DNA from 2 places in the Streptomyces sp. NPDC101152 genome. Region 1 is predicted to be linked to the other one. Evidence: predicted binding sites of a transcription regulator. Region 1 holds the regulator's gene; the other holds the start of a gene.
What was found. The regulator HrcA, encoded in region 1, represses chaperone genes, less so after heat shock. The targets are predictions, from matches to a motif close to TTNGCACTCNGNNNNNCNGAGTGCNAA.
Positions count from the first base shown of each region.

Region 2: groES (co-chaperone GroES) is a predicted target of HrcA. The motif match lies at 6,850-6,876, and genes of this name have one in related genera.

Region 1 covers NZ_JBIWPO010000009.1:98,422-109,891, forward strand. The annotation lists partial or broken gene ACIRVK_RS14735 (ribonuclease Z) at 1-141, opposite strand, end outside; gene ACIRVK_RS14740 (histidine triad nucleotide-binding protein) at 148-501, opposite strand; gene ACIRVK_RS14745 (S41 family peptidase) at 592-3,792, opposite strand; gene ACIRVK_RS14750 (hypothetical protein) at 3,838-4,398, opposite strand; gene ACIRVK_RS14755 (16S rRNA (uracil(1498)-N(3))-methyltransferase) at 4,837-5,583, opposite strand; gene ACIRVK_RS14760 (nitronate monooxygenase) at 5,580-6,656, opposite strand; gene dnaJ (molecular chaperone DnaJ) at 6,868-8,004, opposite strand; gene hrcA (heat-inducible transcriptional repressor HrcA) at 8,005-9,021, opposite strand; gene ACIRVK_RS14775 (MBL fold metallo-hydrolase) at 9,171-9,902, shown strand; gene ACIRVK_RS14780 (DUF3097 domain-containing protein) at 9,934-10,737, shown strand; gene hemW (radical SAM family heme chaperone HemW) at 10,738-11,470, opposite strand, start outside.
Region 2 covers NZ_JBIWPO010000002.1:350,552-362,021, forward strand. The annotation lists gene ACIRVK_RS04270 (LacI family DNA-binding transcriptional regulator) at 1-868, shown strand, start outside; gene ACIRVK_RS04275 (LCP family protein) at 1,033-2,040, shown strand; gene ACIRVK_RS04280 (YciI family protein) at 2,162-2,518, shown strand; gene ACIRVK_RS04285 (RNA polymerase sigma factor) at 2,562-3,872, shown strand; gene ACIRVK_RS04290 (methyltransferase domain-containing protein) at 3,873-5,036, opposite strand; gene ACIRVK_RS04295 (polysaccharide deacetylase family protein) at 5,127-6,056, shown strand; gene ACIRVK_RS04300 (hypothetical protein) at 6,053-6,808, shown strand; gene groES (co-chaperone GroES) at 7,023-7,331, shown strand; gene groL (chaperonin GroEL) at 7,455-9,080, shown strand; gene ACIRVK_RS04315 (ester cyclase) at 9,137-9,844, opposite strand; gene ACIRVK_RS04320 (SDR family NAD(P)-dependent oxidoreductase) at 9,924-10,697, opposite strand; gene ACIRVK_RS04325 (MOSC domain-containing protein) at 10,814-11,470, opposite strand, start outside.

The DNA.
Region 1 (11,470 bases):
CAGCATCTGGCGCTGCGTGCCCTCGCCGGGGTCGAAGAGGATGCCCTCGCCGTCCCAGCGGAGCAGGTAGCCGTTGTGGTTGCGGTGCCGGGTCGGGACCTGGCTCGCTGTGCCGAGGACGACCAATTCACGTACCGACACGGCGGGTTACCCGGGGGGCCACTGGAGGCCGCGGCCGCCGAGGATGTGGGCGTGGGCGTGGAAGACGGTCTGGCCGGCGCCGGGGCCCGTGTTGAAGACGGTGCGGTAGCTTTCGAGCTTTTCGTCGTCCGCCACGGCCTGCGCTTCGCGGAGGACGTCGGCGGCGATTTCCGGCGCGCCGGCCGCGAGGGCGGCGGCGTTGTCGTAGTGGACCTTGGGGATGATCAGGATGTGGACGGGGGCCTGGGGGTTGATGTCGCGGAAGGCGACGGTGGTGTCTGTCTGCCGGACGATCGTCGCCGGGACGTGGCCCTCCACGATCTTGCAGAACAGGCAGTCTTTCTGCGGTTCCCCAGCCATGTGGCCTCCTGAACAGCGGTGATCGAATGTGGGGTAACTGTATCGTCGCCGGGTGCGGGTGGCTTGTGGCTGGTCGCGCGCCCGCGCCCCTTACGTGGGCAATCCGGGCGGGGTTTTCGCGGGCCGCTGCTCCAGTGCCTCCAGTGCCAGCCTGATCGCCTCGTCCAGTTGGACATCGCGTCCGGCGGCGTGATCCTGGGGGCGCTGCACCACCTCCACGTCGGGATCCACCCCGTGGTTCTCCACGTCCCAGCCGTAACCCTCCAGCCAGAAGGCGTACTTCGGTTGGGTGACCAGGGTGCCGTCGACCAGGTGGTAGCGGCTGTCGATGCCGATGACGCCGCCCCAGGTGCGGGTGCCGACGACCGGGCCGATACCGAGGGCCTTGATGGCCGCGTTGACGATGTCGCCGTCGGAGCCGGAGAACTCGTTGGCGACGGCGACGACGGGGCCGCGGGGCGCGTCCTGGGGGTAGCTGGAGGGGCGCAGGCCGCGGGGCAGGTCCCAGCCGACGATCTTGCGGGCCAGCTTCTCGACGACGAGCTGGGAGGTGTGGCCGCCGCGGTTCTCCCGGACGTCGACCACCAGGCCCTCGCGGGTGACCTCGACGCGCAGGTCGCGGTGGAGCTGTGCCCAGCCGGAGCCGACCATGTCGGGGACGTGGAGGTAGCCGAGGCGGCCGCCGGACCTCTCGTGGACGTAGGCGCGGCGGTCGGCGACCCAGGCGTGGTAGCGCAGGGGTTCCTCGTCGGCGACGGGGACGACCACGGCGTGCCGGGGGTCGCCGCCGCCGGAGGGCAGGATGGTGAGTTCGACGGGCTTGCCCGCCGTGCCGACCAGCAGCGGGCCTGGGCCCGTCACCGGGTCCACCGGGCGCCCGGCGACCGCGACGATCGCGTCGCCGGCGCGGATCGCGACGCCGGGTGCGGCCAGCGGGGAGCGGGCGGCGGGGTCGGAGGTCTCGGCGGGCAGGACCCGGTCGATGCGCCAACTGCCGTCCTCGTGGCGGGAGATGTCGGCGCCTAGCAGGCCCTGCCGTTCGCCGTTGCCGTAGCCGCCGCGCGGGCTGACGTAGGCGTGGGAGGTGCCGAGTTCGCCCTGGACCTCCCAGAGGAGGTCGACGAGGTCGTCGTGGGTGGCGACGCGGTCCAGGACGGGGCGGTAGCGGTCGAGCACGCCGTCCCAGTCGACGCCGCCCAGGTCGGGGCGCCAGAAGTGGTCCCGCATGAGGCGGCCCGTCTCGGCGTACATCTGGCGCCACTCGGCGGCCGGGTCGACGGTCTGGCGGACGCGGCCGAGGTCGACGGTGATGTTGGTGTCGCTCTCGTCGTCGTTCGAGGCGCGCCGGTCGCTCGGGACGACCTTCAGCTTGTCGTCGGTCCACAGCAGGACGCGCTTGCCGTCGCCGCTGACCGCGAAGTGCTCGGCGTCGGAGGCGAGGTGCTCGATGCGCTGCTGGACCAGGTCGTACCGTTCGAGGGCGGTCTTGGGGTCCTCGTCGTCGGGCGTGGCGCGGGAGGCGCCGAGGACTCCGCGCACCGGGTGGCGCAGCCACAGCACGCCGTCCTTGGCGGCGCGCAGGGTGGAGTAGCGGGCGGCCTCGACCGGGAACGGCACGATCCGGTCCGCGAGTCCTTCGAGGTCGATACGGGTGCTGGGGGCGCCCTCGCTGTCCGGCGTCTCGTCCTTGTCCGGGGCGTCGAAGGGGCGTCCGTGGCGCTGCGGTCCGAAGGGGGACGGGGTGGTCGCGGCCAGCGTGATCAGGTGCGGGCGGGAGCCGCCGACGAAGGCCAGGTCGAAGACGTGCTCGTCGTAGACCGGGTCGAAGGAGCGCGCCGAGAGGAAGGCGAGGTGCCTGCCGTCGAGGGTGAACGCCGGGGAGTAGTCGCGGAAGCGCAGGGGCGTCGCCTCGGTGACCGAGAGGTCGGTGGTGTTGGCGAGGCGGAGCTGGCGCAGCGGGCTGGGGCCGGGGTGGGACCAGGCGAGCCAGCCGGAGTCGGGTGAGAAGACCAGGTCGGAGGCGTTGCCGTCGGCGCTGCGGTCGACCTCGCGGACCTCGCCGCTGTCCCGTTCGACGAGCAGGACCCGTCCGTCGTGCGCGGCGACGGCGACGCGGCCGCCGTCGGGGGCCACGGCGAGACCGAGGACCCGGCCGAGCTGCCCGGCGGCGAGCCGGCGCGGGGTGGCGCCGGGGGCCGCCCCGGTCGCGGGGGCGAACTCCAGGGCGTCCTCGCCCTCGGCGTCGGTGACCCAGACGACGTGTTCCTCGCCGTCCACCCGGAAGGTGCGCGGCAGCCTGGCCCGTACGCCGGGTTCGGCGGCCAGCGCGCGGGCGGGGCCGGAGCGGTGGGTGACCCAGTGCACGGCGCCGCGGACGGCGACCGCGCTGCCGCGGGCGGTGTGGTCGGGGTGCGCGGAGCCGAACCAGCGGGCGGCGTTGACGGGGAAGGGCTGCAGGTCGACACGGGGGCCGCCGAGCCGGACGTCCAGTCGGCGCGGCTCGGCGCCGTCGAGGCCGTCGAGCAGCCACAGCGCGCCGGCGGACGCGTACACCAGCCGCGAGCCGTCGCCGGCGAGATGGCGGGCGTAGAAGCCGTCGGTGGGTGTGTGGCAGCGCAGGTCGGAGCCGTCGGCGAGGGAGGAGTAGACGGCTCCGACGCCCTCGTGGTCGGAGAGGAAGGCGATCCGGTCCCCGATCCACACGGGGCTCTCCAGGTTGCCGTCCAACTCCTCGTGCAGGCGTACGAATTCCCCGTCGCCGTCGGGGTCGATCCACAGCTTGCCCGCGGTGCCGCCCCGGTACCGCTTCCACCAGGCGGCCTCGCGTCCCATCGGCGCGGAGAGCAGGACCGTCGCCGGGCCGAAGGCGACGTCTCCGACGGGGCCGTAGGGCAGGGTGGTGGCCGGGCCGCCGTCGAGCGGGACGGCCCGCGCCCAGCTGCGGCGCAGGCTGGCCTGGCCGTAGGTGCTGATCGCCAGGATCTCGCCGTCCGGGGTCCAGCCGCGCACCTGGGTGCGCCAACTCCCCCAGTGCGTGAGGCGTTTGGCGGGACCGCCGTCGATCGGGGCGATGTGCACCTCGGGCGCCCGGTCGCGGGTCGACGTCCAGGCGAGGGTGGTGCCGTCGGGCGAGATGCGGGGGTGGTCGACCGGTACGTTGTCGGCGCTGGCCCGCCAGGCCCGGCCGCCGTCGAGGGGGGCGAGCCACACGTCGTCCTCGGCCGTGAAGGCGACCAACTCGCCGTGCAGGTGCGGGAACCGGAGATACGCGGGAGCTGCGGGCTGCGTCACACGATCACTGTAGGCAGCGGTTGCCTTCCCGGGCAGGGGTTTGGATCACTTGCCCTGGACCGGCCAGCACTGCGGGTCGCCCTTGCACCAGATGGTCCGCGTCACGGTCACCGTGACGGTGGCGCCGGGCCCGCTGCCGCTGCCGCCACCGGGGTTGTTCTGTATCGGTGAGGGCGTCGAGGTGCAGTCGCCGAGCCCGGAGACGTGGAACACGGTCCTGCCGCCGACCTTGGCCGTCAGATCACCGCGCACACAGGCGCCGTCGACGGCCCGGGTGACCTTGCCGGTGACGGTGATGTCCTTGCGGTCCTTGGTCTGGCCCTGGCAGTCGACGTCGGCGACGGTCGTCTCGCTCGCGGTGGGCGTCGCGTTGTGAGCGGTGTTGTTGTTGCCGTAGTTGGAGGTGCAGCTGAGCCACTGCACGTCGATGTTGTGCCGCTTCAGTTCCTTGGTGGCGGTCTGGTCGGTGGTATAGGCGACGGCCGCGGTGCCGAGCCCTCCGGGGTCGCAGGCCACGGCCCCTGCGACGGCCACGAGGGCGAAACCCGCCACGGCCACCACCCGTCGTCCTGGCGGTCGCCACCGACTGCGCCTCGTCGCGCCCATGAGGGCAGCCTGCCATCACGTGCCGTCCGGCGGTAGGGCGGATACGGTCATCTCCCCTGGATGCGGACCGGCATCGAGAAGTCGGTAAGCAGCAAGCACTCCCGGGGTCAAAAGGCAGCCCCTGCCACAGACCGTCACCGGCAGGCAGCAGGGGCCGCAGAAGCTCCACGCACCTCGGCATAGAAGCGTTTTCGCCCTCGCCTGCGGTGCAGACGATTCCGGTCCGTGCCGTACGCGACAGCACCACGGGTTCCTGCTTCACAGGCCCCCGCCGCTCCCGAAAGAGCCGGTCTTACAGGGCCTCCACAGGCGTGACTTCCCGCCCGTCCGGCGGTAGATCCTGCTGGATGCGACAACCGTAGCAACGCCGACAGCCCGATATAGCAAGGTGAGCAGCGTTCCCGCCTCAAGAGGTAAGCGTCGCACAAACGACCTACGTCAGGACCAGCGGCCGGTGCGGCCCAGGAGCAGGGCCGCGGCCGCGGTGCCGGCGGTCGATGTACGCAGCACGGTGGGCCCCAGCATGTACGCCTTCGCACCCGCCTCCTCGAAAAGTGCCAACTCGTCCTTGGAGACGCCCCCTTCGGGGCCGACGACGAGCACGATCTCGCCGTGGGCGGGGAGTTCGGCGGTGGCCAGGGGCTCGCTCACGTGCTCGAAGTCGGAGTGCAGGACGGCCGCGAGGTCGGCCTTGGCGAGAAGTGCGGCCACCTGTCTGGTCGTCGCCGCGTCCGCGATCTCCGGGAAGCGGACCCGTCGCGACTGTTTGCCGGCCTCGCGGGCGGTGGCCCGCCACTTCGCGAGCGCCTTCAGGCCGCGGTCGCCCTTCCACTGGGTGATGCAGCGCGCGGCCTGCCAGGGCACGACGGCGTCGACGCCGACCTCGGTCATGGTCTCCACGGCCAGCTCGCCGCGGTCGCCCTTGGGCAGGGCCTGCACGACGGTGATGCGCGGCGAGGGCGCCGGTTCCTCGGACACCGAGGTGATCCGCACGACCAGCCGGTCCTTGCCCTCGGTGGCGAGCACCTCGCAGGCGGCGTGCCGTCCCGCGCCGTCGGTCAGGACGACCTCCTCGCCGGGCTGCAGCCGCTTCACGGAGACCGCGTGCCGGCCCTCGGTACCGTCGAGGACGTACTGCCCGGCCTCGGCCGGCAGGTCCTCGGCCACGAACACCGGCGCGGTCATCGCGGGTCCCCCTTGCCGGACAACGCTGTCCTGGCCGCGTCGAGTTCGGCGGTGAGGACCTCCACGAGCTGCCCGGCGGGCAGCTCGCGGGCCATCCGGTGGCCCTGGCCCGCCCACAGCGCCATGCCCTGCGCGTCGCCGGACGCGGCGGCCTTCTTGCGCAGCGGGGAGGTGATGTGGTGGATCTCGGGGTAGGCGGCGGGAGCGTAGGGGCCGTGCTCACGCATGAAGCGGTTGACCAGGCCGCGGGCCGGGCGGCCGGAGAAGGCGCGGGTCAACTCCGTACGCGTGAACAGGGGATTCGTGAGGGCCTGCTTGTGGACGGCGGCCGCTCCGGACTCGGGGGTGGCGAGGAACGCCGTGCCGAGCTGGGCCGCGCTCGCGCCCGCCGCGAGGACGGCGGCGATCTGACCGCCGCGCATGATGCCGCCGGCCGCCACGACCGGGATCGTCACGGTCTCGCGGACCTGGGCGACGAGGGAGAGCAGGCCGATGCCGGACTGGTCGTTCTCCGGGTTGTCGCGGTGGGTGCCCTGGTGGCCGCCGGCCTCCACGCCCTGCGCGATCACCGCGTCGGCGCCGGACCGCTCCACGGCGAGGGCCTCCTCGGCGGTGGTCGCGGTGACCAGGGTGAAGGTGCCCAGACGGTGCAGGGAGTCGATGACCTCGCGGGTGGGGACGCCGAAGTGGAACGACACCACGGGCACCGGGTTGTCCAGCAGCACGGCGAGCTTGGCGTCGTAGCCGTCGTCACGGCCGCTGTCGGGGTCGCCGAGCTCGGTGTCGTACCAGGTGGCCTCGCCGGCCAGCTGGTGGCGGTAGATGTCGACGGCGCCCTGGTCCGCGTACTCGGGCTGCGGCATGAAGAGGTTCACGCCGAAGGGGCGGCCGGTGAGGCTGCGCAGCTGCTTGATCTCCTGGTACATGCCGTCGGCGGTCTTGTACCCGGCGGCCAGGAACCCCAGCCCGCCGGCCTCGCACACGGCGGCGGCGAGGGCGGGCACGGAGACGCCGCCCGCCATGGGGGCCTGCACGATCGGATGCGGGAAGAGATCGGTCAGTGCGGAGGACATGGCCGCATGTTGTCACGTCCTCCGAACAAGTCCGAATCGGGCAGCCCCCATGGCATAGGCCAGGTGAATGGGTGAGCCTCAGCGCCGGTTGATCGCCGCGTCAGCGACCATTGAACGCATCCTTCAACCGCGAGAACAGCCCCTGCCGCCCCGGCTGACTGTGCCTGCCCAGGGGCCAACCCCCGAACCCCCGGCCGCCCACCAGTCCGCGTCAGCGACCATTGAACGCATCCTTCAACCGCGAGAACAGACCCTGCTGCCCCGGCTGGAACTGCCCCTGTGGGCGTTCCTCGCCGCGGAGTTTGGCGAGTTCGCGCAGGAGGCGTTCCTGTTCGGGGTCGAGCTTGGTCGGGGTGGTGACCTCGACGTGGACGATGAGGTCGCCCCGGCCGCCGCCGCGCAGGTGGGTGACGCCCCGGCCGTGCAGCGGGATCGACTGGCCGGACTGGGTGCCGGGCCGGATGTCGACCTCCTCCATGCCGTCCAGCGTCTCCAGCGGCACCTTGGTGCCCAGGGCCGCGGCCGTCATCGGGATCGTCACCGTGCAGTGCAGGTCGTCGCCGCGCCGCTGGAAGGTGGCGTGCGGGAGCTCGTGGATCTCGACGTACAGGTCGCCGGCCGGACCGCCGCCGGGACCGACCTCGCCCTCGCCCGCGAGCTGGATGCGGGTGCCGTTGTCCACACCGGCCGGGATCTTGACCGTGAGGGTGCGGCGGGAGCGGATCCGGCCGTCGCCGGCGCACTCCGGGCACGGGGTCGGCACGACCGTGCCGAAGCCCTGGCACTGGGGGCAGGGGCGGGAGGTCATGACCTGGCCCAGGAAGGACCGGGTCACCTGGGAGACCTCACCGCGGCCGCGGCACATGTCGCACGTCTGCGCGGAGGTGCCGGGGGCCGCCCCCTCGCCGTTGCAGGTGGTGCAGACGATCGCGGTGTCGACCTGGATGTCCTTCGTGGTGCCGAAGGCCGCCTCGTCGAGCTCGATCTCCAGCCGGATCATCGCGTCCTGGCCGCGCCGGGTGCGTGAGCGTGGGCCGCGCTGGGACGCCGTGCCGAAGAACGCGTCCATGATGTCCGAGAAGTTCCCGAAGCCGCCGGCGCCGAAGCCGCCCGCGCCACCGCCGCCCGCCTGCGAGAGCGGGTCGCCGCCGAGGTCGTAGACCTGCTTCTTCTGCGGGTCCGAGAGCACCTCGTAGGCGGCGTTGATCTCCTTGAACCGCTCCTGGGTCTTCGGGTCCGGGTTGACGTCCGGGTGCAGCTCGCGTGCGAGCCGCCGGAAGGCCTTCTTGATCTCTTCCTGCGACGCGTCGCGGCGCACGCCGAGAACGGCGTAGTAGTCCGTGGCCACTTACGACTCCGCCAGGATCTGTCCGACGTACCGTGCCACCGCTCGTACCGCTCCCATCGTTCCCGGGTAATCCATGCGGGTCGGTCCGACCACGCCGAGTTTGGCGACTGCCTCGCCGCCCGAACCGTAGCCGACGGAGACCACGGAGGTGGAGTTGAGTCCCTCGTAGGCGTTCTCGTGACCGATGCGTACGGTCATGCCCGAATCCCCGGCCTCGCCCAGCAGCTTGAGGAGCACGACCTGCTCCTCCAGCGCCTCCAGAACGGGCCGGATGGTGAGGGGGAAGTCATGGGCGAAGCGGGTCAGATTGGCGGTTCCGCCGATCATCAGCCGCTCCTCGTTCTCCTCGACGAGCGTCTCCAGGAGGGTGGAGAGCACCGTCGCAACGGTACCCCGGTCCTCCAGGTCGAAGCCCTCGGGGAGGTCCTCCACGAGTCGGGGGACGTCCGTGAAGCGCCGTCCCGCGACCCGGCTGTTGAGCCGCGCCCGCAGGTCCGCGAGCGAGGCCTCGCCGAAGGGCGCGGGGCAGTCGACCATCCGCTGCTCGACCCGGCCGGTGTCCGTGATCAGCACGAGCATCACGCGCGCGGGGGCGAGCGAGAGCAGCTCCACGTGCCGCACGGTCGAGCGGGTCAGCGACGGGTACTGCACGACGGCGACCTGCCGGGTCAGCTGCGCGAGCAGCCGCACGGTCCGCGCGACGACGTCGTCGAGATCGACGGCGCCGTCGAGGAAGTTCTGGATCGCGCGCCGCTCGGGGCCGGTCATCGGCTTGACGCCGGCGAGCTTGTCGACGAAGAGGCGGTACCCCTTGTCCGTGGGGATCCGCCCGGCGCTGGTGTGCGGCTGGGCGATGAACCCCTCGTCCTCGAGGGCCGCCATGTCGTTGCGGACGGTCGCCGGGGACACCCCGAGGTTGTGCCGCTCGGTCAGGGCCTTCGACCCGACCGGCTCCTCGGTGCCGACGTAGTCCTGGACGATGGCGCGCAGCACCTGAAGCCGTCGCTCGTTCAGCATGCGCACACCTCCAGCAGTCGTCCCCTCGGCACTTCGCCTGGCACTCTGTCCGTCCGAGTGCCAGCGTTCCCCGGCCCAGTGTACGGCGGTGGGGTACACCCGCGGCAAGGTCGGCCCGGGTTGCCGGGGCGTACGGCTAGCGTCGCGGTATGACGGTGACTTGGGAAGAGCTGGGGTGGGAGCGGGTGGCGGCGGGGGTCGGGCGGTGCCGGCTGCCGAGGTGGGACTGCACGGCGGGGCTGGTCGTCGGGGCGGACACGGCACTGGTGATCGACGCGGGGTCGAGCCTCGCCGAGGGGGCGCGGCTGCGGACCCGGGCCGAGGAACTCGCCGGTCGCCGTGTGACCCATCTCGCGCTGACCCACCCCCACTTCGACCACGTCCTCGGCGCGGCGGCCTTCGCGGGCGCGGAGGTGTTCGGCGCGGTGGGCATGGACACGGTGTTCGGCGCCCGGCACGGGCGCGAGGAGCTGATCGCGGACGCGGTGCGGGGCGGCCTGGACGCCGACGCGGCGGAGGAGGCCGCGGCTGCCCTCGTCCCGCCCCGTCATCAGGTCTCCGGCGAGTGGACCCTCGACCTGGGCGGCGGCCGGCAGGTCCTGCTGGCGAACGTCGGCCCCGGCCACACGGCCCACGATCTCGCCGTCCTGGTTCCCGGCTCGCCGGAGGTGGTCTTCTGCGGCGACCTGGTGGAGGAGTCCGGCGAACCGCAGGCGGGGCCGGACGCCGTGCCGTCCCGCTGGCCGGCCGCCCTCGACCGGCTGCTGGCCCTGGGCGGCGAGGACGCGCTGTACGTGCCCGGTCACGGAGCGGTGGTGGACGCCGGCTTCGTACGGGCGCAACGGGACGCGCTCGCAACGCGTTTCGGCGTGTCTACGTGATCGCCCGCCGGCTTCTCCTATCGTCATCCGAATGCGCCAGTACTCCCCCGACCTGACCCCTCCCTGGAAGAGGCCGAAGCCCGTCCCCGAGGTCCCGGCGGAGCCCGGTCTGGTGGTGGAGGAGCCCGGCACCGGTTTCTGCGGTGCGGTGATCCGCTGCGAGGCGGGCACGGTGACCCTGGAGGACCGCTTCGGCAAGCACCGGGTCTTCCCGCTGGAGCCTCGGGGGTTCCTGCTGGAGGGCCGCGTGGTGACCCTCGTACGGCCGTCCGGGGCGGCTTCGGTACGCCCCGCCCGTACGGCGTCCGGTTCGGTGGCCGTCCCCGGCGCACGCGCGCGCGTGGCCCGCGCCGGGCGCATCTATGTCGAGGGCCGGCACGACGCGGAACTGGTGGAGAAGGTCTGGGGTGACGACCTGCGCATCGAGGGCGTGGTCGTGGAGTACCTGGAGGGCGTGGACGACCTGCCCTCGATCGTGGCGGACTTCGCCCCGGGTCCGGACGCACGGCTGGGCGTCCTGGTGGACCACCTGGTCCCCGGCACCAAGGAGTGGCGGATCGCGGAGTCGGTGACCAGCGAGCACGCCCTGGTCGTCGGCCACCCGTACATCGACATCTGGGAGGCGGTGAAGCCGTCTTCCCTGGGCATCGAGGCATGGCCGCGCGTCCCGCACGGCCAGGACTGGAAGACGGGCGTGTGCCGGGCACTGGGCTGGCCCTCGGACAACACGGGCGCGGTGTGGCAGGCGATCCTGAAGCGCGTGGGCTCCTACAAGGACCTGGAGCCGGAACTGCTGGGCCGCGTGGAGGAACTGATCGACTTCGTCACCGCGTAGTCAGTCCACCAGGTCCCTGACCACCGCGTCCGCCAGCAGCCGGCCGCGCAGGGTGAGTGCCGCCCGGCCCTCGTCGTACGGACCCTGCTGCAGCAGCCCGTCCGTCAGGGCCCGGCGGGCGGCGGCCAGGCCGTCCGGCCGCAGCAGGTCCAGCGGTACGCCCTCGCGCAGGCGCAGTTCCAGCAGGATGCGTTCGACGCGACGGTCCTCGTCGGACAGGCGTTCGCGCCCGGCGCCCGGTGATCGGCCCGACGCCAGGGCCGCCGCGTACGCGCCCGGGTGCTTGACGTTCCACCAGCGCACCCCGCCGACGTGGGAGTGTGCGCCGGGGCCCGCCCCCCACCAGTCGGCGCCGCGCCAGTACAGCTCGTTGTGGAGGCAGCGGGCCTCGGGGGTGGTGGCCCAGTTGGAGACCTCGTACCAGTCGAAGCCGGCCCCGGACAGGACGTCCTCGGCGATCAGATAGCGGTCCGCGTGGACGTCGTCGTCGGTCTTGGGGACCTCACCGCGGCGGATCCGGCGGGCCAGCTGCGTGCCCTCCTCGACGATCAACGCGTACGCAGAGATGTGGTCGGGGCCCGCGCCGAGCGCCGCCTCCAGGGACGCCCGCCAGTCGTCGTCCGACTCGCCGGGGGTGCCGTAGATCAGGTCCAGGTTGACGTGGTCGAAGCCGGCCGCCTTCGCCTCGGCCACGCAGGCCTCGGGGCGGCCGGGGGTGTGGGTGCGGTCCAGG
Region 2 (11,470 bases), on a different contig from region 1:
CCGGCGCAGGCGGGCGGAGGCCAGCCGGTCGCCGCTCATCGACCTGGTCTTCCACGAGCTGGAGAGCGCCTGGGCGATGGAGGTCATCCGGGGCGTGGAGAACGTGGCCCGGGACGCCGGGCTGAGCGTCGTGCTGAGTGAGAGCGCCGGGCGGCTGACCCCGGGGCGGACCTGGGCGGACCAGGTCGCCGCCCGCAGGCCGCACGGGGTGATCCTGGTCCTCTCCGGCCTCGACGAGTCCCAGCGGGCGCTGCTGACCAGCCGTTCCATCCCGTTCGTGGTGATGGACCCGGCGGGCGACCCGGGCGTCGACGTCCCCTCCATCGGCGCCACCAACTGGCAGGGCGGCCTCGCCGCCACCCGGCACCTCGTCGAACTCGGCCACACCCGTATCGGCGCCATAACGGGTCCGTCCCGCATGATGTGCAGCCGCGCCCGCGTGGACGGCTACCGCGCGGCCCTGGAGACCGCCGGGCTCCCGGTCGACCCCTCGCTCGTCGCGTCCGGCGACTTCCACCACGAGGCCGGCTACCGCCAGGGCCTTGAGCTGCTGCGCCGCCCGGAGCGGCCCACCGCCGTCTTCGCCCTCAACGACCTCCAGGCCCTCGGCCTGTACGAGGCCGCCCGCGAGCTCGGGCTGCGCATCCCGGAGGACCTGAGCGTGGTCGGCTTCGACGATCTGCCGGTCGCCCGCTGGGTGGGGCCGCCGCTGACGACCGTCCGGCAGCCGCTGACGGAGATGGCCGAGGCGGCGGCCAAGCTGGTGCTGGACCTGGGGCGGGAGGACCAGGCGCCGGTGGCGACGCGGGTGGAGCTGGCGACGAGCCTGGTGGTGCGCAGCAGCACGGGAGCGCCCCCGGCGGCTTAGCGGATGACCCGAAGTCAATCGGTTACCCGGCCGAAACTTTCGAAGGTCCGGCCCGACTCCCGACGGTGACCCTGGGCTGAGGAAACCTGAGATTTTCCGAAGAAAGCCGTCTCGCGCGGTCAGCGCTAACACTCTCCTCATATTTCGGACGTACGTTCCTGTCCGTGACGCGATCGAAGGTACTGAAGGTCGCCGGCCTCACCCTGGCGGGTCTGCTGGTGCTGGGAGCGGGGGCCGCGGGGTGGGCGTACTGGCACCTCGACAGCAACATCAAGAGCGTCGACATCAACCAGGCGCTGGGCGACGACCGCCCGGCCGAGGGGGTGCGGACGCCGTCCGCCGGGGTCTCGGAGTCCCCCCTGCCCACCGGCTCCGTGAACATCCTCGTCCTGGGCTCCGACTCCCGCAGCGGCCAGGAGAACCAGGCGCTCGGCGGGGGCAGCAGCACCGGGGCCCGCTCCGACACGGCGATGGTGGTGCACATCGACGCGGGCCGGAAGACGGCGACGATCGTCAGCATCCCGCGCGACACGCTCGTCACCCGCCCGTCCTGCCCGCTGAAGTCGGGCGGGTCGACGGCGGTGGCGTACAACTCGATGTTCAACAGCGCCTACGAGGTGGGCGGCCCGGTGTGCGCGGTCAAGACGGTCGAGTCGATCACCGACGTCCGCATGGACCACTACGTCGAGATCGACTTCGCCGGGTTCGCGAAGCTGGTGAACGCGCTGGGCGGGGTCACCGTCACCACCGACCAGAACATCGACGACAACGACAGCCACCTGCACCTCGCGGCCGGCACCCACCACCTCGACGGCACGCAGGCCCTCGCCCTCGCCCGCACCCGGCACGGCATAGGCGACGGCAGCGACCTCGGCCGGATAGGCCTCCAACAGAAGCTGGTCAAAGCCCTGCTGACACAGATCTCCTCGACGAACCTCCTCACCGACCCGGCCCGGCTCTACTCCGTCGCCGACGCCCTGACCGGCAGCCTCACCACCGACACGGGCCTGGACTCCATCAGCGAACTGGTGAGCTTCGGCCGCAGCGTGCAGGGCCTGTCCGCGCAGAACGTCAGGACCGTGATGATGCCGGTGGTCATCGCCCCTTCCGACGCCAACCGGGTGGTGGCGAAGGAACCGGCGGCGAGCCGACTGTGGGCCTCGCTGCGCTGACCTCGCCGCCGGAAAAAAACTTCGAGGATTTCCGGCGCGCCTGTCGATCCGCCCGTCCCTCGATCGACGCACTGGTGAGAGGCCGGGAAGGACCCGGCCCGCGACCCACCGAGGAGTCACCATGCCGCGCTACCTGTCGATCGTCCGCGTCGACGAGACCACCGCACCGCCCGAGGGCCCGAGCCCCGAGCTGATGCAGCGGATGGGGGAGCTGATCGAGGAGATCACCAAGGCCGGCGTCATGCTGGACACCGCCGGGCTGACCCCGCACAGCCAGGGCAAGCGGGTGCACTGGGAGGGCGGCGAACTCACCGTCACCGACGGGCCGTTCACGGAGTCCAAGGAGGTGATCGGCGGCTACGCCATCACCCAGTGCAAGGACCTCGACGAGGCCGTCGAGTGGACCAAGCGGTTCGTGAAGGTCCACGAGGACTACTGGACCGTGACCTGCGAGGTGCGGGAGATCGCCGAGGGCTGAGAGTTCTTGGCTCGTGCCCGTGCGGGGTGTTCGATGGTGGGTTGTGGAACCGCAGCCCACCCCCGTCACCCCGCCGGACCCCTCGGCGCACGCCATCGAGACCGTCTTCCGCCTGCAGTCCCCGCGCATCATCGCCGGCGTCACCCGCATCGTCCGAGACGTGGGCATCGCGGAGGAACTCGCCCAGGACGCGCTGGTCGCCGCGCTCGAGCAGTGGCCGCGAGACGGGGTGCCGGACAACCCGGGCGCCTGGCTCATGGCCACCGCCCGCCACCGCGCCGTCGACCTGATCCGGCGCCGGGAGAACTACGCCCGCAAGCTGGCGGAGATCGGCCGCGACCTGGAGACGGCCGCGCAGCCGGAGGAGCCCGCCGACCCCGAGGACATCGACGACGACCTGCTGCGCCTGGTCTTCACCGCCTGCCACCCCGTCCTGTCCGCCGCGGCGCGCACCGCCCTCACCCTGCGCCTGCTCGGCGGCCTGACCACGGCCGAGATCGCCCGCGCCTTCCTCGTCCCCGAACCGACCGTCGCCCAGCGCATCGTCCGCGCCAAACGCACCCTCGCCACGAGGAACGCCGCCTTCGAGGTGCCGTACGGGCCGGAGCGCGAGGCCCGGCTGGGCTCGGTCCTCGACGTCATCTACCTGATCTTCAACGAGGGGTACGCCGCCACGGCCGGCGACGACTGGCTGCGCCCGGGGCTGTGCGAGGACGCGCTGCGGCTGGCCCGCGTGCTGTCGTCGCTGATGCCGAAGGAGCCGGAGGTGCACGCCCTGACCTCCCTGCTGGAGTTCCAGGCCTCCCGCGCCGCCGCCCGCACCGGCCCGGACGGCGAGCCCGTGCTGCTGAGGGACCAGAACCGGCGCCGCTGGAACCGTATGCTCATCGCCCGCGGCATCGCGGCCCTGCACCGCGCCGAGGCCGCCTCCTCCACTCTCGGCTCCGCTCGAGCGGGGGGACCCCCATCCGGCGCTCCGGGCCCCTACGCCCTCCAGGCCGCCATCGCCGCCTGCCACGCGCACGCTTACACCTACGAGGAGACCGACTGGGCGTCCATCGCCACCCTGTACGGCCTGCTCGCCGCCCGGGCCCCCTCGCCGGTCGTGGAACTCAACCGCGCGGTCGCCGTGTCGATGGCGCAGGGGCCGGCCGAGGGCCTGGCGATCGTCGACGCCCTCGCCGCGGAGCCCGCCCTCAGCGACTACCACCTGCTCCCCAGCGTGCGCGGCGACCTGCTGGAGCGGCTGGGGCGTACGACGGAGGCGCGCGCCGAGTTCGCCCGCGCGGCGGAACTGACCCGCAACGAACGCGAGCGGGAGCTGCTGCTGCGGCGGGCGGGGGAGTCCTCCTGATCAGGCGGGGTGCCCGAGGAGCATCGTCGGGGCACCGGCCACCCGGGTCAGGAACACGGTCGCCGAGTGGGGGCCGCTCGGCTTGACCTTCTTGCGGAGTTCCTCCGGCTCCACGGCCGACCCGCGCTTCTTCACGGTCAGCGTCCCGACCTCGCGTTCCCGCAGCAGCGCCTTCAACTTCTTCACGTTGAAGGGGAGTTGGCCGGTGATCTCGTAGGCGGTGGCGTACGGGGTGGGGAGGAGGGCGTCGGAGGTGACGTACGCGATGGTGGCGTCGACCAGCCCGCCGTCCAGCTCCTCGGCCACCTCGGCGACCAGATGGGCGCGGATGACGGCGCCGTCTGGTTCGTACAGGTAACGGCCCACGGGGCGGACCGCCGGGTCGGGGAGTCCCTTGCCGAGCAAGGTGCGCGGACCCGGCAGCAGGGTGGCCCGGACGGCTCCGGGCCGCGTCCCGAACCACAGCACCGCTTCCTTGACGTCCCCGCCGTCCGAGACCCACTCGGCCTCGGCGTCCTCGGGTACGGCCTCGTGCGGGATGCCGGGGGCGACCTTCAGGGCGGCCGCCAGTGACGCCTTGCGGGCCGCCTCGACCGCCCAGGACAGCGGCGGCGAGTAGGCCTCCGGGTCGAAGATCCGGCCGCGGCCGCCCCGCCGCGCCGGGTCGACGAACACGGCGTCGTGGCCGGCCGTGTCCACCTCCGTGACGTCGGCCTCCCGCACCTCGATCAGGTCCGCCAGCCCCAGCGCCCGGGCGTTCGCCCGCGCCACGGTCACCGTGAGCGGGTCCCGGTCGACGGCCAGCACCCTGATCCCGGCCCGGGCGAGCGCGATCGCGTCCCCGCCGATCCCGCAGCACAGGTCGGCGACCGACCGTACCCCCAGGGCCCGGAAGCACTCCGCCCGGTATGCCGCCACACTCGCCCGCGTCGACTGCTCCACCCCGTTCGGCGTGAAGAACATCCGCTGCGCGTCCTCGGCGCCGAACTTCGCCGCCGCCCGCTGCCGCAGCCGTGCCTGCCCGAGGGCCGCCGAGACCAGGTCGGCGGGGTGCTCGCGGCGCAGCCGCGTGGCCACGGCGAGCTCGTCGGCCGGGGCGGTGCCGCGCACCTCGTCGAGGAGGGCGCTGCCTTCAGGGGTGAGGAGGAGGGCGAGGTCGTTCACCGGGTCATTGTGGGCCAGTCGGTGGACGGTGCGCCCGCGCACGCGGTGTCGGCCCGGGATCGGGTTTCCGGCCTGGGAGGATCCGGCACCATGCGAGTAGTAGGACAAAACGATAAAAACGGGGCGTCCCGGAGGTTGCGAGTCCGTGGCGGAATCGCCGTGCTCGCCGTCGCCGCCATCGCCTCCGGCTGCGCGACGGGCTCCGGCCCCGACGTGGACCCCGCCCACGGCCAGCAGCCCACCAAGGCGGCCGAGGCCCGGGCCCTGGACTCGTACGCCACGAAGCTGCGCGCGGCCCGCGCCGCACGGGCCCTCGCCGCGCGGCACTGGGGGCTGCGGCAGGTGCCCCTCATGGCCCCGCCGGCACCGGTCACCAAGCCCAGGATCACCGCCCGCAAGGGCTTCGAGGTGGACGAGCAGGAGGAGCTGGGCCTCCCGCCGGTGTTCACCACCGTGCCCACCCGGCAGAAGGTCGTCTTCCTCACCATCGACGACGGCGCCGAGAAGGACCCGGCGTTCCTGCGGATGATGAGCGACCTGAAGATCCCCTACACCGCGTTCCTCACCAACTTCCTGATCAAGAACGACTACGGGTACTTCCGCAGGATGCAGTCCGAGGGGGTCACGCTCAACAACCACACCCTCACCCACCCCTACCTGCCAGGGCTGTCGTACGCGGAGCAGCGGCACGAGATCTGCGGCATGCAGCAGATCATGAAGAAGGAGTTCGGCAGGGCGCCGACCGTCTTCCGGCCGCCGTACGGCAACTACAACCAGGACACCCTGCGGGCCGCGAAGTCCTGCGGCATCAGGTACGCCCCGATCTGGGACGAGGAGGTCTACGTCGACCACTGGGAGTTCCGCGAGGACGACCAGGACCTGCACCCCGGCGACATCGTGCTGACCCACTTCCGGGGCCGTGACGAATGGAAGGGCACGATGGTCGACGACATGCGGCGCTTCCTGAACAGGGTCACCGCCGAGGGATACGCGGTGGCCCGCCTGGAGGACTACCTGTGAGGGTCCGCCCCCTGGCGGCCGCCGCCCTGGCTCTGGCCCTCCTCACCGGCTGCGCCCAGTCCGTCGACCCCATCGAACGGCTCGGCCGGAAGGCGGCCCAGGAGGTACGGCCGCACGTGTACGCGGCCCGCCCCGTGCGGTCGTACCGCCGCTGGGGCCTCCCGGCCCCGCTGCCCCGCGCCCCGAGACCCACCCCCGCCCCGGCTCCCCGCCCGACGGGCACCGCTCTGCCGCCGGTGGTCACCCGCGTCCCCACCCACGACCCGGTCGTCTTCCTCACCTACGACGACACCGCCGAGCGGGACCCGCGCTTCGGCGCCATGGTCCGCGAACTCCGGCTGCCGGTCAGCGTGTTCCCGGCCGACGCGGGCAACGGTCACCCCGCGCGCCCCCGGCCGGCCCGCACCGCCCTGCGCGGCCTGCCCCACGCCCGCCGGCGCGCCGGGATCTGCGGCCGGCGAGGCGGACTCCCCTCCCGCCTGCTCCGCCCGCCCCACGGCGCGTACGACACCGACACGCTCCGCGCGGCCGCCGACTGTGGGGTGACGGCACTGGTCCTGTGGCGCGCGACGATGACAGCCGCGGGCCGCCTGACCTACCGGCACGGCGTCCACCGTCTGTGCCCGGGCGACATCGTCTCCGTCGCCCCGGACGACGGAAGGGGCCCGTCCCTCACCCGGCGGACGTCGGGGCTGCTGGCGAAGGTGGAGGAACGGGGGCTGACGGTGGGCCGTCTGGAGGACTATCTCTGACCGGCGCCGACGGGCGAATCCGGAGCGGTCAGCGCGTCGAATTAGCAGTCCGCTTGACCGAGTGCTAATCGCGGTCATAGTCTCGGCTCTGGCACTCGGCAGATGAGAGTGCCAACCACGCGACGGGCAGGTCCGGCACCCGCGACGACGGATCCACCTGGTCGCCACCTCAGACAGTTAACCCCGTGAGATCTCCGAAGGGGGAGGTCGGATCGTGACGACCACCAGCTCCAAGGTTGCCATCAAGCCGCTCGAGGACCGCATCGTGGTCCAGCCGCTCGACGCCGAGCAGACCACCGCCTCTGGCCTGGTCATCCCGGACACCGCCAAGGAGAAGCCCCAGGAGGGCGTCGTCCTGGCCGTGGGCCCGGGCCGCTTCGAGAACGGCGAGCGCCTGCCGCTCGACGTCAAGACCGGCGACATCGTGCTGTACAGCAAGTACGGCGGCACCGAGGTGAAGTACAACGGCGAGGAGTACCTCGTCCTCTCGGCTCGCGACGTGCTCGCGATCATCGAGAAGTAACCCCACCTCGAAGCACCTTTCTGCTTCCAGCTGCGCCCCTGGCCCCCGCGACCACACAGAAGCCGGGCGCCCGGGGCGCAGTGTCTTTTTGAACCCACAGATTCCGAGAGGGCTCCCGCTGTCATGGCGAAGATCCTGAAGTTCGACGAGGACGCCCGTCGCGCCCTCGAGCGCGGCGTCAACAAGCTGGCCGACACGGTCAAGGTGACGATCGGCCCCAAGGGCCGCAACGTCGTCATCGACAAGAAGTTCGGCGCGCCCACCATCACCAACGACGGTGTCACCATCGCCCGCGAGGTCGAGGTCGAGGACCCGTACGAGAACCTCGGCGCCCAGCTGGTGAAGGAGGTGGCGACCAAGACCAACGACATCGCGGGTGACGGCACCACCACCGCCACCGTGCTCGCCCAGGCGCTGGTCCGCGAGGGCCTGAAGAACGTCGCCGCCGGCGCCTCCCCGGCCGCCCTGAAGAAGGGCATCGACGCCGCGGTCAAGGCCGTCTCGGACGACCTGCTCGCCTCGGCCCGCCCGATCGACGAGAAGTCCGACATCGCCGCCGTCGCCGCGCTGTCCGCCCAGGACCAGCAGGTCGGCGAGCTCATCGCCGAGGCGATGGACAAGGTCGGCAAGGACGGTGTCATCACCGTCGAGGAGTCCAACACCTTCGGTCTGGAGCTGGACTTCACCGAGGGCATGGCCTTCGACAAGGGCTACCTGTCGCCGTACTTCGTGACGGACCAGGAGCGCATGGAGGCCGTCCTCGACGAGCCCTACATCCTCATCACGCAGGGCAAGATCTCCTCGATCGCCGACCTGCTGCCGCTGCTGGAGAAGGTCATCCAGGCCAACTCCTCCAAGCCGCTGCTGATCATCGCCGAGGACGTCGAGGGCGAGGCCCTCTCCACGCTGGTCGTCAACAAGATCCGCGGCACCTTCAACGCGGTCGCGGTCAAGGCCCCCGGCTTCGGCGACCGCCGCAAGGCGATGCTGCAGGACATGGCGGTCCTCACCGGCGCCACGGTCATCTCCGAGGAGGTCGGCCTCAAGCTCGACCAGGTCGGCCTGGACGTGCTGGGCTCCGCCCGCCGCGTCACCGTCACCAAGGACGACACCACCATCGTGGACGGCGCCGGCAACTCCGCGGACGTCCAGGGCCGCGTCGCCCAGATCAAGGCCGAGATCGAGAACACCGACTCCGACTGGGACCGCGAGAAGCTCCAGGAGCGCCTCGCGAAGCTGGCCGGCGGCGTGTGCGTGATCAAGGTCGGCGCCGCCACCGAGGTGGAGCTGAAGGAGAAGAAGCACCGTCTGGAGGACGCCATCTCCGCGACCCGCGCCGCGGTCGAGGAGGGCATCGTCTCCGGTGGTGGCTCCGCTCTGGTCCACGCCGCCAAGGTGCTCGAGGGCGGCCTCGGCAAGACCGGCGACGAGGCCACCGGTGTCGCCGTCGTGCGCCGCGCGGTCGTCGAGCCGCTGCGCTGGATCGCCGAGAACGCGGGCCTCGAGGGCTACGTCATCACCTCCAAGGTCGCCGAGCTCGACAAGGGCCAGGGCTTCAACGCCGCGACCGGCGAGTACGGCGACCTGGTCAAGGCCGGCGTCATCGACCCGGTCAAGGTCACCCGCTCCGCCCTGGAGAACGCCGCCTCCATCGCCTCCCTCCTCCTGACGACCGAGACCCTGGTCGTCGAGAAGAAGGAAGAGGAGGAGCCGGCGGCCGCGGGCCACGGCCACGGTCACTCCCACTGACGTACGTCAGCACGAAGGCCCGGCACCCCTCGGGGTGCCGGGCCTTCGGCGTGCCGCTACTGCTCCAGCGCGTCCAGCGCGCCCAACTGCGCCATCAGCCCCAGCCGGTCGTACTGCCACCAGCCCTCGACGATCTTCCCGTGCTCACCGAACCGGAAGACGGTCGTGCCGGTCATGACGACCTTCCGCCCGCTGGCCGGGATCCCCATGAACTCGCCCTTGTGGGTCGCGTTCCCGGTCCACCGCGTGCACACGCGGTCGCCTTCGCAGATCTGGTCCTCGATGGTGAACGTCATGGCGAAGCCGCCGCGCCACATCTCCATCTCGCGCCGCACGGCGTCCATGCCGATGGTGTCCTGCTCGTTGGCGGGATCGTGATCGTGGTAGTCCTCGTCGAACAGGTCGTTGAGCGGGGGCAGCTCGCCCCGGCCGGCCATCGTGTCGAAGAAGCGCCGCGCGGTGGCCGCGTTCAACTGGTCGTCCCGCACCACGTCCAGGTCCGTGAACGTCGGCATCTCCTCGCAGAGAGCCACCATCTCCTGGAAGATCCTGTCCGTCTCCGGCATGTTCGAGTTCCGCATCGCCTCCTCGTACGACGGGAACTCCACGATCTCGATGAAGTGCGACGCGTCCGCGTGGTCCTTCCCCACCACCGCGTGCGTCGCCGTCCGCTTCCCCCTGGTCTGCTCGACCCATGTGTCCATCAGCCGGTTCATGTCGTCGAAACGGCTGGTCCTGCAGTCGATGATCTGAACGAAGGTCATGGTGGTGCCTCCGGCCACTCGGGTCCGGTTGAACACCCCCATTCTCTGCCCGCCGGCGTCATCGGGCCATGCCGGAGCCCTACTGCGGCCCGTACTTCCGCCCCGTCCGCGAGGTGATCCCGCCCAGCAGCGCCCTCGGCGTCACCTTCACGATCCCCATCAGGGCCTTGTAGCGGGGGTCCGGAATCGAGAGGGACTTGCCCCGGGCCAGGTCGCCGAGTGCCGCCGCGACCAGTTTGTCCGCGTCGAGCCACATCCAGCCGGGGATGTTGTCCGTGCCCATCCCGGCCCGCTCGTGGAACTCGGTGCGGACGAAGCCCGGACAGAGGGCCATCAGGCGCACTCCGCTTCCGGCCAGGTCCTTCGCCGCGCCCTGCGTGAACTGCACGACCCACGCCTTGGACGCGCCGTACGTGCCCCGGGGGACGAAGGCCGCCACCGACGCGACGTTGACGACCCCGCCGCGGCCGCGCTCGCGCATCGCCTCCGTCGCCGTCGCCGTCAGCCGGAGCACCGCCTCGCAGTGCACCTTGAGCATCTTCAGCTCGTCGGCCATCGGGACGTCGAGGAAGTGGCCCTTGTTGCCGAAGCCCGCGTTGTTGATCAGCAGGTCGACGGGGTTCCGGCGGTCGCCGAGGCGGGCGGCGACCGTGTCGATTCCGTCGTCGGTGGACAGGTCCGCCGTCAGGACCTCCGCCTCGACGGCGTGCCGGTCGTGGAGCTCCGTCGCCTGTTCCGTGAGCCGCTTCGTGTCGCGGGCGACGAGCACCAGGTTGTGCCCGTCCGCCGCCAGCCGCCGCGCGAAGGCGGCGCCGATGCCCGCGGTCGATCCCGTAATCAGAGCCGTTGTCATGGCCCAAGGGTAGTGAGCCGGAGGGCGCGCATCCGATCTCTGCACACGGCCCGACGGTGGTGAAGGCCCTGGGGAGAGGGCTCACGCGGGCCGTCAGGACGGCTGTCGGACGACTGTCAGAGGGTGCCCGCCGAGGGCTGCGCAGGACCGTACTTCGCCAGGTACTCGCGGGCCGCCCTCAGGGCCTCCGGATGCAGTGCCTCCCCGGCCGGCAGCAGGCGCGGCAGTAGTTCCCGCGCCGTGGTCGTCGCCCGGAACTGGAGCGCCACGGTCACGTCGTGGTCGGGACGGTGGACCACCTCGACCGGGTCGCCGGCACGGATCTCGCCCGGCTCGACCACCCGCAGGTACGCCCCCGGCGCCCCCTTCGCCGTGAACCGCTTCACCCAGCGCTTCTCACCCAGATGGCCCTGAAAGGTGCCGCACGGAATCCGCCCGCAGGTGACCTCCAGGACCACCTCGCGGCCGATCCGCCAGCGTTCGCCGATCAGCGCGCCAGAGATGTCCAGACCCTCGGTGGTGAGGTTCTCGCCGAAGGAGCCGTTCGGCAGCTGGCGGGCCAACTCCCGCTCCCAGTCGTCCAGATCCTCGCGCGCCATCGCGTACACGGCCTGGTCGTTCCCGCCGTGGTGCTGCCGCTTGCAGACCGCGTCCCCCGCCAGCCCGCTCCCGCCGATCCCCTTCGGCCCGGGCGCGGCCACCCGCACCGGTCCCCCCACCGGCCGCTTGTCGATGCCGGTCACCCCCTCCGGGTTGTCCGTGTACGGCACGGC